Regions from separate parts of the Clostridium pasteurianum DSM 525 genome, predicted to be linked through region 2. Evidence: a T-box and tRNA genes for the amino acid it is inferred to sense, from the RefSeq annotation. Region 2 holds a T-box; the other holds one or more tRNA genes.
What was found. A T-box is a leader RNA that pairs with one kind of tRNA and senses whether it is charged. The one in region 2 lies ahead of leuS (leucine--tRNA ligase), so its partner is inferred to be a tRNA-Leu.

Region 1 (7,937 bases), 1.2 Mb from region 2:
GGTAAGAGCTTGGATACCTTTTGTCCTATGGGCCCTGTTATCGTTCATAAAAATGAAATACCCTTTCCAGTAGAATTAAATATAGGTTCTAAGGTTAATGGTGAATTAAGGCAGAATTCAAATACTAAAAAGCTTATATTTGATATACCCTACATTATAAGTGATCTATCAAAGGGAATAACCTTAAAAGCTGGAGATATAATAGCAACAGGTACGCCTAGTGGAGTGGGAATGGGATTTGATCCTGTAAAAGTACTGAAGGATGGCGATGTAGTAGAATGTTTCATTGAAAAAATAGGAAGTTTAAAGAATGAGATTAAAGAAATTTAACCTGACTAACTTGGCGTAAGTCTCCCCCTTCTTCGAGTGGGAGTTCAACGCCAAGTAAGCCATGCATTTGCAGTTCTAAAATTTAGATGGGGTAAAAGAATCTCCACCTGAATTAAGAACTTGCTTCAATTTATTTATATTTATGCATAGATTAATTCAATATAAAAAATTTTAAAATAAAGCTTTATTTAGTAAATTAAAGCAATCAAATATATAAAAGTGGAGCTGTCTCATAATTGTATACATGATATATGTATTATAAGACAGCTTTTGGTTATTTTGTTATTAAAAACAACAATTAGATAAGTAGGTTTTTAAAGGGTTCCTTTTATTTTAGGAAGTTTAATTGGTTCATAAGCAGGTATGTTAAAAGCTTTGATAATTTTTAAGGATTTTGAAAAATCTTTAAAAAAATGAATATCTTTATCCATAAATTCATACTTTAAACTATTATTGAAATAGTTACAGTAGGAGTAATAGTCTTTTCTCTCTCTAGAATATTTTTTATAGGATTCACCAGATTTTTTTATAATTTCTCTGCAAAGGTATAAGTTACAAGGGTGAGGTCTTAATTGAAAATCTATAGTACATCCTTTTTTGCCAACAAAAGGACAAACTCTAAAGAATAATTTAGAGTCAAAGTCTAATTGAGGATTATTGTTTTTACAATATACTTTATGTTTAATACTATTGTAAAAACCCTGTACTTCTATAAAGTATTGAGATATTTTTGAATTTGCATTTTTTATAAGTGAATAAATAAAATCTATTTTACCTATGTTTATTATATTTTTAATATCCATAAGGGTATACTTGGGAAAATACCAACAGCAGCCTCTATTTATACCTATATAAGAAGTAGATTCTATAAAATTTTTACAATTTCCACAGGTATCGCAATGAAAAACAGGTATATTATCTTTGAATTCACAGCTCAATGTAAACATAAATAGTCATCCCCATTCATAAAATTGTTTAGATATTAAATTACAAATTAAAAATAATAATTTATTTAATAAGGTATATGAAAATAAATAGGCTAGCATACTGACTAGCTATTTATTTGAATGTGCCTAAGCTCTGAGAGCTTCTAAAATCTCATTTCTTGGTAGATTACCTTTTATTAGATCTTCATCACTTTTTTTTAGAAGATCACTGTAAAATTCTTTAAGATTATTTTCTGTAAAATCTTTTTTTTGAGGATCTTTTATAAGATCATAAAGATAGTCCTCCGCTTTAGAGAATACACCCAGTGATTTATAAAAATAAAATAGCTTTTCTTGATCCTCTGAAGTAATTTCAAACTTTTCCATAGCATTGGCAATTTCTTGTGAAAGTTCTTTATAACCTTCTAATTCACATTCAAGTTCCAAGGAAAATATAGTATAAATTAAACTAAAAGCCTTTGAATATCTAAAATATGCTTCATTATAGTTTCCTTCTTCATAAAAGATATTTCCTTCTTCAAATAGAAATACTGCTGCAATGGCACATTGTATACCTTGAATTTTATCGCCTTTTTTCATAAGATTTAAGAGATCTTTTTCAGAAACAGAATTTACAAAGCTGGAACTGAAACCGAGAAATCTTTTGAAGGCTTTATCAATTAAGGTAAAAGCTTCTAATCTTAAATTTTTAACATTCTTTATTTGTTTTATTACAGAAAGAAATTCTTTGGATATTTTTGAATTATAGTCATCCTTTATCAAGTAAAACACCTCAATTTCTAAGTTTTTATTTATTGTATTATAGTCTATAATAAGTATTATAGTAAATATATCTAATTTATAAAATAGATATGAAGTGAAATTTTTACAATATATTTACATTTAATTATCTAGTTATTAATAGTTTTGTTATGTGATAATAAATGTGGTAATATATATTTTAGTTTATAACTTTAAAATTAATATATTAGGGAAATATACTCTTAGCAGTATTTTTAATATAAAACTTTAAAAGTCCTAGTGATAATGATGAGATGAAGATTTTAACAAAGAAAGTCCGAGAATGGAGAAGTGATTAGATGATGGAAAGATTGCTTATATTAGATGGCAATAGTCTTATGAATAGAGCTTTCTATGCAATACCTGCCTTAAATAATTCAGAAGGTTTAAATACTAATGCTATTTATGGATTTATAAATATGCTGTTTAAAATGAGGGAAGAACTTAAACCTAATTATATAGTTACAACTTTTGATAAAAAGGCACCTACTTTTAGGCATAAGGATTATAAAGATTATAAGGCTGGCAGAAAGAAAATGCCTCCAGAACTTTCAGAACAGTTTCCAGTAGTAAAGGAACTTTTAGAAAAGCTTGCTATAAACATATTTGAAATAGAAGGCTTTGAGGCAGACGATTTAATAGGAACTCTTGCTTCTTTCTCCAGAAATCAGGGGATAGAAGTTTATATAGTTACAGGGGATAAAGATGCTCTTCAACTGGCAGAGGATAATGTAAAGATAGTCATAAATAAAAAGGGAATGACAGAAAAAGAAATTTATGATAAAGATAGAATGCTTATGGATTATGGAGTTACTCCAAAACAGTTTATAGATGTGAAAGGTCTTATGGGAGATAGTTCGGATAATATTCCAGGAGTACCTGGTATTGGAGAAAAGACAGCACTTAAGCTTATAAAGGAATATGGCAGCATTGAAAATGTTCTTATGAATATAGATAATTTAAGTGGTAAAAAGATCAAAGAAAACCTTAAGGAGTATAGAGAGCAGGCGGTATTTAGTAAAAAGCTTGCTACTATAGTAACGGATGTTCCAATAGAGATAGATTTAGAAGACATAAAATCCAAGGAGAAATTCGATGTAGAAGCTGTAAGGAAAATGTTTGTGAAGCTTGAATTTAAAAGTCTCATGAATAAGATTCCAGTTTCCTCTAAGGAAGATGGGCAGGAATCTTTAGAGGATATAAAAGTAGAATATAAACTTATAGATACTATAGAAAAACTTAAAGAAGCAGCAAATTCAATAAAGGATATATTGTATATTTTATTTGAAAATGAAGATGAGCAAATTTATTCTAAGAGCAGTATAAAGAAAATATATTTAAATACAGGGGATAGAAATTATATAATTGATTATGCTGAAATTTTTAACAGTGATTCGGAAGAATTAATAGGTGTTTTGAAAAAAATTTTTGAAGATGAAAATATAGAAAAAGTCATTCATGATTCAAAAATACCTTATACTATATTGGCAAAAATAAATGTTTCACTAAAAGGATTGATTTTTGATACAAAGATAGCTGCTTATCTCATTGATCCAGCCCAAAGTGAATATGGACTTAATGGACTAATAAGAGATAATTTAAATATAGATATAAAAGATGAAGATGAACTTCTTAGAGTAAAAGAAATCCAATATTTAAAGCCTATCTACGAAGATTTAAGTGAAAAGATAAAGTTATTAAATATGGAGGAGTTATTTTACAATGTAGAAAAACCTTTAATAGAAGTGCTATCATCTATGGAAGCAAGAGGTTTTAAAATTGATAAATTAAAGCTCAATGAACTAGGAGAGAAATTTAGTGAAAAAATACAGGAGACTAAAGAGGAAATTTACAGTCTGTCTGGGGAAGAATTTAATATAAGTTCGCCAAAACAGCTAGGTAAAATTCTATTTGAAAAGCTTGATTTGCCTGTAATCAAGAAGACAAAGACAGGATATTCCACTAATGCAGAGGTACTTGAGAAATTAAGAGATAAGCATCCTATAATAGATAATATAACTTATTATAGGCAGCTTACAAAATTGTATTCCACTTATGTGGAGGGCCTTAAAACTGTTATTGATTCTGATGATAGAATACATTCAAGTTTCAATCAGACGGTTACCACTACAGGAAGACTTTCAAGTACGGAACCTAATCTCCAAAATATACCTATAAAGCACGAAATGGGAAGAGAGATAAGAAAGGTATTTATACCTGATGATTCTGAATGTGTAATCTTATCTGGAGATTATTCACAGATAGAATTAAGAGTTCTTGCCCATATTGCCAATGATGAAAATTTAATAAATGCCTTTAAACATCACAGTGATATACATACAAAGACTGCTTCAGAAGTATTTAATGTGCCAATTGATCAGGTTACACCTCTTATGAGAAGTAATGCAAAGGCAGTTAATTTTGGTATAGTTTATGGTATAGGGGATTTCAGTCTTGCACAGGATCTTAAAATACCAAAAAGTAAGGCAAAGGAATATATAGATACTTATTTTGAAAGATATCCTAATGTAAAAAAATACCTTGAGGATATTGTAATTAAGGCAAAGGAAGATTTATATGTTACCACTATATTAAATAGGAGAAGATATATACCTGAAATAAAGGCCAGAAATAAAATGGTAGCATCTTTTGGAGAAAGACTGGCCATGAATACTCCAATACAGGGAAGTGCAGCAGATATAATTAAGTTAGCTATGGTAAAGGTATATAACAAACTTAAAGAAGAAAATTTAAAGAGTACTATTATACTTCAGGTTCATGATGAACTGATTTTAAATGTATATAAGGATGAGATTGAGGTTGTGAAAAAATTAGTTAAAGAAGAAATGGAGAATGCAATTGAACTAAAGGTTCCATTAGAAGTTGATATAAATATAGGGGAAACTTGGTATGAAGCAAAATAAATAAAGAATTGGGGAATGATTATGTTAAAGGTGGGACTCACAGGTGGAATTGGAAGTGGAAAGAGTACTGTAGCTAGGATGTTTAAAGAGAGATCTATTCCTGTTATAGATGCAGATGTTATTTCAAGAGAAGTTTTAAATATTTATCCTGAATTACTATCAGAAATAAAACAGGAATTTGGAATAGAATTTTTTGATGGAGATGGAAAACTTTTAAGAAGAAAGCTTGGAGATTATGTATTTGCCTCCTATGCTAGAAGAAAAAAATTAGAGGAAATAATAATGCCCTATATTAAAAAGGACATATTCAAGCATATTAAACTATATGAGGATTTAAAGGAAAATATTTGTGTCCTTGATGCTCCAATACTAATTGAAACGGGAATAAATAATGATATGGATTTGAATATTCTAGCTTGGGTTGATAGAGAAACACAAATAAAAAGAGTTATGGAAAGAGATAAAATGAACCTTCAGCAGGTAATCAACAGAATAAATGCTCAGATGCCCTTGGAAGAAAAGAAAAAATATGTAGATGTTATAATAGATACCAGTGTAAGTATAGACTATACTGAAAGTCAAGTTGAAAAACTATTGACATCTATAAATATATTGTAGGAGGAACAATGAAAGGAAAAAGTTTACTATTCATTTTTGTTATAGTGGTTATAGTAATAGTTGCAGCATTAAATGTAAAAACAATAGGAAAACATTATTATCCTATGAAATATTCTAAATATATATATGAATATTCAAGTAAATATAATTTGAGTCCCTACTATGTAGCTGCTATTGCAAAAACAGAAAGTAATTTTAATCCAGAAGCTAAATCTAATAAAAATGCCTATGGAATAATGCAGATAACTGAAGAAACAGGGCAATGGGCCGCAGAAAAAATGGGACTTAAGGGCTTCAGTGCTGATAAGTTATATGATCCCGAATACAGTATAAGAATGGGATGCTGGTATCTGGATAATCTTAGACAGGAGTTTAACAACTGGGACTTGGTATCTGCTGCCTATAATGGTGGAAGAGGTAATGTTAGATCTTGGCTCAACAATAAAGATCACTCAAAGGATGGAAAAAATATTCACTATATACCTTTCCCTGAGACGGACAAGTATGTTAAGAAAATAAGGGTGAACTATAATATATATAGATGGCTTTATAGTAATAATTAGTTTGAAAATAAGTTTTTAAATTGATATTGTAAATAATTTAAAGCCGAGCTTTGATATTCTACATTTCAATATCAAAGCTCACTTTAGTTTAAATATATAATATGATTTGTTTTTTAGTAACAACTATGTTTTTAGATATGCAAAAAACTATTGACGAAATCAAATCTATATAATATAATCTATATCGTGATTATTTACAGTATATGAAAATACTTATTTAATAGAGATAGTTGTTTTTTAGTAAAAATTAAATATGCGAGAGTGCTGGAACTGGCAGACAGGCTACTTTGGGATGGCGTTATGTCAGTGCCAAAGTTGAAGTAAAGATAGTAAAAAATCCTCGTTAAAATAAAAATTTAAATATTATGCAGGTGTGCTGGAATTGGCAGACAGGCACGTTTGGGATGGCGTTATGTCAGTGCCAAAGTTGAAGTTAAAATTGTGAAAAACCCTCGTTAAAATAAAAAATTGAATATTATGCAGGTGTGCTGGAATTGGCAGACAGGCACGTTTGAGGGGCGTGTGTCGAAGACGTACGGGTTCAAGTCCCGTCACCTGCACCAGATGGAACTACTCATTAAGATGGGTAGTTTTTTGTTAGCTTTAATTCGAAAAGTAATACAGCAAACCATTAAAGATAATTCTTTAAAAAAATTTCACAAGTCAATAAAGTGATATCAATATTTATGAGAATTACTTGCTGAATATATAAGATTAAAGAGAGATAAGCAAAATTTTGTGCAAAATCTTAAAATAATATATTATAATGTATATATTAAGTCAGTGTAGGATGTGGTGAAAGTGAAAAATAAAAAACACATGTATCTTTTAATAAATTTGCTTCCTGTACTTATTACATTTTATTTAATTAAGTTTAAGAACACATTTGCAAAAGAAAACTGGTATATTATAGTTATGTGTTATTCATTGCTGGTTTTTGTGAATGTAATGTGGTATATGCAACCCTCAATAACTTATGAAAATAGAATGAAAATTAGGAGAACATATTATTGCATAAGTACTTTTGTATTATTATTTTTATTGGGGACAGTAGATAATAATATTATAAATATTATAGGGCAAAATAAGTTAGGTATTTCAAATAATCTAGTTTTTACATTATACACTTTTATTGCTATAATATTAGTAGATATATTTATAATTTCATGCAAAGGGCTAGATGAAATTACATTTGGAGCTACTAAGGTAAAATTTCATACAATAGAAAAAAGCATTGAGACCCAAATAAACATTACGGAAACATTGATTGATAAGATAAAGTCAGAATATAAGGCTGTGCAGAATATTGATTTATACATAAGTGATGTAGAAAATGACTTGAGAATGGCTGCAAGTAATACAAGTCATGATGTTGATATTTTAAAGCATTTAGAAAATTATTTGGAAAAATATTTTTGTACACAAGAAAAAGACAAAATTCATATTGAAATATTGGCTTTAGAAGAAGTGCAAAGTTGTTTAAGTTTATCAAATAGTATAAAGAAATATTATTCACGATATGAAAGTATTGTAATAGAAACAAGATTATTTGATGAAAATAATAAACATTACTTATGTATTCCTTATCAGTGTACCTTAGTACCTGATGTTGAATCTATTATTATTTTAAAATCTGATTCTAATTTAATTTTAGCAGAAGAATGTATTATATATAATTTAACTAAAATTTTTGAAAACAAGTTATTGTCTATTATCGATGAAATAAATTGCACACAGGAACAATAAAGTTGTGAGAGGAGGGTACGAATATGAAA
Region 2 (7,937 bases):
TTCTTCCGTCATAGAACTCACAAAATTTGCTTCATCATAATATTGGTTCCCCATATTTTCAAAATCCTCCAAATCCGCATTAATATTTTCGTTTATAAATCTTAGTACTTCATTGCTGTTAATTGAAAGATTTTTAAAAGCCTTTTGAACTTTTAAAATAGTATCTTGAATTTCTGTCACTAATTCCGCTGACTGTTCAGCAAGCTTCCTAACCTCTTCTGCAACTACTGCAAAGCCTTTGCCCTGTTCACCCGCCCTGGCAGCTTCAATAGCAGCATTAAGAGCCAGCAGATTTATCTGTTTAGAAACATCTGCAATTGCATTTGACATAACCTTTATATTCTCTACTACCTTTCCATCCTCTATGGATTTTAAAATCTTATTTCTTTTTTCATCATATAAATCCCTTATCTGTTTTATAGAATTTTCTACTTTAGTCTTTACACTTTTAGCATTTTCTTTAGATTCATTGGCATTATTACTTCCTTCCATTGATCTCTCCATCAATTGATTAATACTTGCATCTACCTCCTGTACTGAAGCACTAATTTCTTCAGAAGAAGCACTGGTTTCCTGTAATTGAACTGTTATGTGTTTTGTAGATGAATCTATATTTTTAAAATTTGAATTTAATTCTTCTACCATAGAGAAAAGTTTTTCACTGGCAGTATTCATATACTGAGAATTCTGTATAATATTTTTAATTAGACTATTAACATTTTTTTGTGCAGTATTAAGAGCAATTGCAGTTTGAGAAAACTCATCCTTGCCAGATACTGCTATGAATATTGAAAAATCAAAATCAGCAAGCCTCTCTGCAAAAGCTTTTATTTTTAACAAAGGCTTCGTTATTTCTCTAGTAAGAATCAACCCTAAAATTAATGAGAGAACAACTCCTCCTATAATACATATGAGAATACTAGTATTTGAATTAGTATAAACCGACATATTATTTTCATTAGTTAATTTTGCTCCCATAGAATTAGTAGCTACAAGATTATCTATAGTTTGAAACATTGTCTCCCACTTGTTTACGGAATTTTCATATTCTTTTATTGCTCCATCGAAATCATTATTGTCAACCAATTGTAAAATTTTCTTTTTGTCTTCTCTATACTGTTGTAATTGACTTTTATATGTATCCCATAATTTTTTATCCGAATCTTTCATGGGTATTTTTTCAATATTAGCTATATGTATATTGTTTGTACTGACATTAGTATTAATCTCCTGCTTTAATGCAAAATTTTTTACAGGATTTTTTAGATAAACCAATTGTATTATATCACTTTTATCCCTTATTAAATTTTTCTGCATATCTGTAAGCATATAAATATTCTGCAGACTATTTTTGTACATATCTTGTGAATTTGCATTAACCTTCTTTAATGAACTCATTCCAATTACTCCCACTACAGCAATTAATACTGTTATAATAAGAAAAGCGCATACCATTTTTACTCTTACTTTTATTTTCCCTAGTATTTTCATTTGTACATCATCCCTTTTAAAAATTTTTAGATATTTTAATTTATATATTATTTTAACTTTTTCTAAAATTTTATTATTTTTTACAAAATACCAAATAAAAACAAGTATTTTGTACCACTTATTATAACATAGAATACATAGTAAACCAACTTGTAATTAATAAATTAAATAATTCGTATAAAATTTGTAATTTTCAAAAATAATATTAAAATTAAGTTTATAATATTAGCTATTTATTAACTAAAACATATTCAATAAAAAAATCTGTGTAAACTCCACTGAAGAAAATTCACACAGATTTTTTAGGATAGTTTTATTTTAGCCACAAAAAACTACAGCGTTATTTATATAATCTATTCTATAAATAGTACTGTAGTTTTATATTTAAATACTATAATCTCAATTCATCTAAAACTTTTATATTCCACTCCCATTAAAAAAGTCATTAAAACCATTATATTTATTTTTATTAACCTGCTCTTGTGCCTTTTTATAAGCTCTGCTGTAAAGTTCCTGCATAGCAGAAATTTCTTTTTCACTTAAGTTTTCATAAAAAACTTTAGGGCAAATAGCAAAGGCCTCATCATTTTTAAAATTTCCAGCGTTATCATTGAGAATGTTTAGAAACCTATCTCCTATATCCATTTTAAATACCTCCATTTATTTAAATCTCTAAAATTGAAGCAAGTTCTTAATTCAGGTGGGGATTCTTTTACCCCATCTGAATTTTAGAACTGCAAATGCATGGCTTACTTGGCGTAGAACTCCAACTTGAAGAAAAGCAGACAAAACAAAATTTATTTTGTATTTGGTCGCTTTCACAGAGTGCAAGCAGAGAACTAAAATCTTGTTTTCGATTTTGTGTGAGGGCTGTACAGAGTGCGTGAGAGACTTACGCCAAGTTAGTCAGGTGAAATCAATTATAGCAAAAACTACTTTTCCTATAAGAAAAGTAGTTTTTGCTATAAAAAAATTTATGTTTATACTAAATTTCTCATCTTTCAAAATATTACACACCTGTAGGAATTAACACCGATACATTTAAATTAATGCCGGTTGTCGGGCTTCAAAGGGCCAGTCCCTCCACCACTCTTGATAAGAGTACTCTGTATTAAATTTTCAAAATATTTCAGAAATAAATTATTTTTATTATATTAACATTATATCTGTGTAATGTCAATAGTCAATCTGATTTTTATTTATCTTATATTTAGTAAAATACTCCTTATTCTATTTGCATATAATTTATCTAAATCCTTAACTCCTATGTTGAAATATTTACTGTCCACTGTCTTTTGTGCACCAGTTTTAACTAATATTTCATCTAATTCTTTTAAAGCTAAATATATATCCTTATCATCTTTTGCTGAAACCGTTCCTAAAAAACCTGCATTAATTTTAGTATCATCCTTGAGAACAATATCATAATAGAATTCACCTCTATGTTGTATAAAGGGAATATTTTCCTGCATGAAACTATTTATTCTAAAATTTTCATAAGATTTATATTGACATTTATAAAAAAAATGATAGAATATTAATTGTTGCTGATGCCCTATAGCCAAATTGGTAAGGCACCTGATTCTGGTTCAGGCATTGTGTGGGTTCGAGTCCTGCTAGGGCAGCCAAAGAAAAGCTAAGATTTTTATCTTAGCTTTTTTATTTTAATTTATTGACAATAAATACTTTATAACTTATAATATAGTGGCATAATTACATTATTATATTTTGCCTTGAACAAGAATAGTAATATTGAACTCATCTAAAGAGAGCTGTTGATTGCTGCAAAACAGTGATGATTATATATGAACTCGCTTGGGAGCATTACTACTAAAAAGTAGTACGGTTAATCCGTTATATTATAAAGTGAGGTTCTTACCTAAGTAGAGTGGTACCACGGAGTTTAACCTTCGTCTCTTTTTTGAGATGGAGGTTTTTTATTTGGACTTTAATCAATAGTTCTTACTTAGTTGATATTTACTTTTGTACTTACACCACTTTTAAACTAATTATCTTTGCATACCTATATAATCTCTATCTTTTAAAATTTAGAGTATTATAGCTAGAAAGCACAGGATAAATTACATATTAAAATTACGAGGAGGTTATTTAATTGGGAAACTACAATACTAAAATTGATGAAAAATGGCAAAAAATATGGCAAGATAAAAAACTTTATAAATTTGATGAATCAAATATGGATAAAAAATTATATGCACTTGAAATGTTTTCATATCCTTCTGGTGCAAAGCTTCATGCTGGTCACTGGTTTAATTATGGTCCGGTAGACTCTTGGGCAAGATTTAAAAGAATGCAGGGTTTCAATGTGTTTCAGCCTATGGGATTTGACGCCTTTGGTCTTCCTGCAGAAAACTATGCTATAAAAACAGGTATTCATCCAAAAGATTCTACTCTTAAAAATATAGAAACTATGGAAAAGCAGCTTAAAGCTATGGGTGCAATGTTCAATTGGGACCACGAAGTAGTTACCTGTTTTCCTGACTATTATAAATGGACTCAATGGCTATTTTTAAAACTTTATGAAAAAGGATTAGCTTACAGAAAAAAAGCTCCTGTTAACTGGTGCCCTAGCTGTAATACAGTACTTGCAAATGAACAGGTAGTAGATGGCGGCTGTGAAAGATGCGGCAGTGAAGTAATAAAGAAAGATTTGACACAATGGTTTTTAAAAATTACTGATTACTCGGAAGAGCTTTTACAAAAACTTGAGGATTTGGATTGGCCTGAAAAGACAAAAGCTATGCAAAGACATTGGATAGGTAAATCCAAAGGTGCAGAAGCTACTTTTAAAGTAGACAACAGCGATATAACCTTTGACGTATTCACTACAAGAGTTGATACATTACTAGGAGTTACCTATGTAGTTCTGGCTCCTGAAAGCCCTCTAACAGATAAAGTAACCACAGAGGAATACAAATCTGCTGTAGAAGAGTACAAAATTCAATCCTCAAAGCAAACAGATATAGAAAGACAATCTTTAACAAGAGAAAAAACCGGTGTATTCACTGGTGCCTATGCCACAAATCCAGCAAACGGCAAAAAAGTACCAATCTGGGTAGCCGACTATGTACTTGCAACTTATGGAACAGGTGCAGTTATGGCAGTACCAGCTCATGATGAGAGAGATTTTGCCTTTGCAACAAAATATAATCTTCCAATAATAAGAGTAATTGAAGGTGGAGACAGCCTTCCTTATACTGAATACGGCAAACTTGTTAATAGTAGTGAATTTGACGGTCTATCTGGTAATAAAGCCAAAGAAGCTATAGTAAAATTATTATCTTCCAAAAATCTAGGGCACTGGAAAGTCAACTACAGACTTCGTGATTGGCTTGTTTCAAGACAAAGATATTGGGGTGCTCCTATCCCTATAGTTTATTGTGAAAAATGTGGTACTGTAGCTGTGCCAGAAGAGCAGCTGCCTGTAGAACTTCCTTATGATGTTGAGTTTGCTCCAGATGGTAAATCTCCCCTTGCTAAAAGTGATGAATTTGTAAATACAACTTGCCCTCATTGTGGCGGGCCAGCAAAACGAGAAGTTGATACTTTAGATACCTTCGTATGTTCATCTTGGTATTATTTAAGATATGCAGACAATAAAAACAGTGACAAAGCCTTTGATCCTGAAATAATAAACAAAATGCTTCCTGTAGATAAATATGTTGGAGGTCCTGAACACGCCTGCATGCATCTTTTATATGCAAGATTTATAACAAAAGCATTAAGAGATATGGGATACTTAAACTTTGATGAACCTTTTCTTTCCTTAAGACACCAGGGATTGATCCTTGGACCAGATGGACAAAAGATGAGTAAATCCAAGGGAAATACAATATCACCAGATGATTATATAAGCGAATATGGTGCAGATGTATTTAGATTATATCTTATGTTTGGTTTTGACTATACAGAAGGTGGAGCTTGGAGCGATGATGGTATAAAGGCTATTTCTAAATTTGTAGACAGAGTGGAAAGAATTCTGTCTCAGTGCACTGAATCTTCAGATAACAGTAAGAATACTATAGATAAAGCTGAAAAAGAACTTAACTATGTAAGAAATTTTTCCATTAAAGGTATAAGCGAAGATGCTGAAAAGTTCCAGTTTAACACCTGCATAGCAAAAATAATGGAATTTACAAATGCACTTTCAAAATATATAAATGAAGATAAAAAGAATCCAGAATTCTTAAAGGAATGCGTTGATGATTTCATAAGACTTCTATCTCCTTTTGCTCCTCATTTTGCTGAAGAGATGTGGGCTAATTGTGGAAATAATTTTTCAGTTTTCAATGAATCCTGGCCAAAATTTGATCCAAAGGCATTAATCAAAGATGAAATGGAAATAGCTATACAAGTAAATGGTAAGATTAAAGCCAGAACAAATATAGCTTCTAATTTAAAAGAAGATGAAATTAAAGAACTTGCTTTAAATGATGATAACATTAAAGCTGCTGTTGAAGGTAAAAAGGTTGTTAAAGTAATTGTAATTAAAGGACACCTTGTTAATATAGTTGTAAAATAAAATATATTAAATAAGATATTACATATACAGTATATAATAATTTATTAGTGTATATGTAATATCTTTATATATACCAAAAATTTCATATCTAAAATTTTTATAATTATAACTTATAAATTTAAATTATTGTTGATATTTATCAATTTTTCCAGGGCTATCAATAAATACTCTTGGCTCTATTTTCATATTGGCATGTTTTATAACCTCTCCTCCTATAGGAATTTTATCACCATATTTATTTTCAAGTTCCTGACCAATCATAAAGATATCCAAATCTCTCTTCTTATACTTGTTAAATATATTTGTACAGGCATTAATTAAATTGGCTTCTGCACCTTTTCTAATCTGCTCTAATTCTTCATCCGTTAAGTCCATATACTTTTGAAATTCTACAATTCTTGCCTTTACATTTATCTTCTTTGTAACATCTACAGTGTTACCCCGTAAATTTACATCTGTATCGGTTTTGCTATTTTCTATAGATAAAGATATATATTTACTGCTGTCTCTAGGATCTGCCACTTCCATGGATCCTTGTTGTATTACATCAACGAGGAAATTATATGCCTGACCCTCTGAACTTGGAAGCATTTCAACTAATTTATCATTTTCCATTATGGCTCCACCATTAATTACCAATGAAGGATTAGGTTGATCATTATCTATCTTCAGCACTGTCAGCACATCTGTCCTGCTTGGAGATACCCTTCTTGATAAATATCTATTGAGAGAAGATTGTACTGCTCTTGGGCTGCTTCTCACATTAATTATTAAATCCCATATAAATAATCCTATAAATTGTTCTCCTTCAAAATTTCCCTTTGCAAGTCTTTCTACATCTCCATCATAAACAAGCATGTAGGGTTTTATTATAGCTTGGGTATCTCTTCTAAATATATCAAAATAACTTTCTATTCCCTGTGCTGCAGCTCTCTTTGTATATATTATAGCTTTGTTTTGGGTGTAGTTTATTTGATAGCTGGAAGCTAAGTTTACATCATTTAATGCTTCATAGGCAGTTTTTCCTGTTCCCTTTAGAACAATTCTCTGACCTGTTTCTGCGGCTTTTGAAGCAGCTCTTATAGATTTAAAAATTTCTAGGTATATAACCGGATTATTATCTTTATCTATATCAAATATTACAGAGGTTACAAAAACTACATTATTTATATCTACATAACTAAAACATCCATTTAAAAATATGGAAGATGCTAAAAATAAACACATTAATATTTTCTTCATTTCTTACCACCCTCATTTGTAAAATCTTTAGATATAGAATCTAAGTCATCTCTTAAAACTATATCTCCAAAATTGAATTTTTTGATGGTACCCATTGGAAATATATACTTAAAGCCACAGCTTTTAAGACCAGCTAATTCAGATATCATTAAAATTATTCCTACAAAATATCCTGGTAATCCAACTATACTGGAAAACAATATTAGTAAAATTGACCAAAAAGTTACTGGACCATAAATTTTAGGCGTTAAAAATAGAGCAATAGAGGTTAATGCTACAATAATTATAGTGGTTTCAGATGCAAAGCCGGCACTTACAGCTGATTGTCCTAAAATCAATGCACCAACTATACTCATTGCCTGACCTACCGGCTGAGGTAACCTTACTCCAGCCTCTCTTAATATCTGAAAGAAAAATATCATTAGAATAACTTCTATTACCATTGGAAATGGTACCCCAGCCCTTGATATAGAAAGTCTAAATACGAATACAGAAGGTATCAGAGAAAAGTGATGGGTAGTCAGTGCAACATACAATCCTGGTAAAAGTACAGAAATAAAATAGGAAATCCATCTTAAAATTCTCAAAGCATTTGACATATATTTATTTAAATAATAGTCATCTGGCATTTGAAAATTTTCATAAAAGAAATAAGGTGCTG

Region 1: it has a tRNA-Leu gene. The T-box ahead of leuS (leucine--tRNA ligase) is inferred to sense a tRNA for this amino acid. The anticodon was not compared.

What each region holds. Positions count from the first base shown of each region.
Region 1 covers NZ_CP009268.1:2,633,698-2,641,634, reverse strand. The annotation lists gene CLPA_RS11995 (fumarylacetoacetate hydrolase family protein) at 1-330, shown strand, start outside; gene CLPA_RS11990 (hypothetical protein) at 645-1,277, opposite strand; gene CLPA_RS11985 (DUF6483 family protein) at 1,404-2,048, opposite strand; gene polA (DNA polymerase I) at 2,360-4,981, shown strand; gene coaE (dephospho-CoA kinase) at 5,003-5,599, shown strand; gene CLPA_RS11970 (lytic transglycosylase domain-containing protein) at 5,608-6,162, shown strand; tRNA gene CLPA_RS11965 (tRNA-Leu) at 6,642-6,725, shown strand; gene CLPA_RS11960 (hypothetical protein) at 6,964-7,908, shown strand; gene CLPA_RS11955 (hypothetical protein) at 7,932-7,937, shown strand, end outside.
Region 2 covers NZ_CP009268.1:1,385,308-1,393,244, reverse strand. The annotation lists gene CLPA_RS06235 (methyl-accepting chemotaxis protein) at 1-1,491, opposite strand, end outside; gene CLPA_RS06230 (hypothetical protein) at 1,909-2,136, opposite strand; SAM riboswitch class I at 2,483-2,593, opposite strand; gene CLPA_RS20395 (hypothetical protein) at 2,691-2,963, opposite strand; tRNA gene CLPA_RS06220 (tRNA-Gln) at 3,043-3,119, shown strand; T-box leader at 3,216-3,412, shown strand; gene leuS (leucine--tRNA ligase) at 3,605-6,034, shown strand; gene CLPA_RS06210 (Ger(x)C family spore germination protein) at 6,158-7,276, opposite strand; gene CLPA_RS06205 (spore germination protein) at 7,273-7,937, opposite strand, start outside.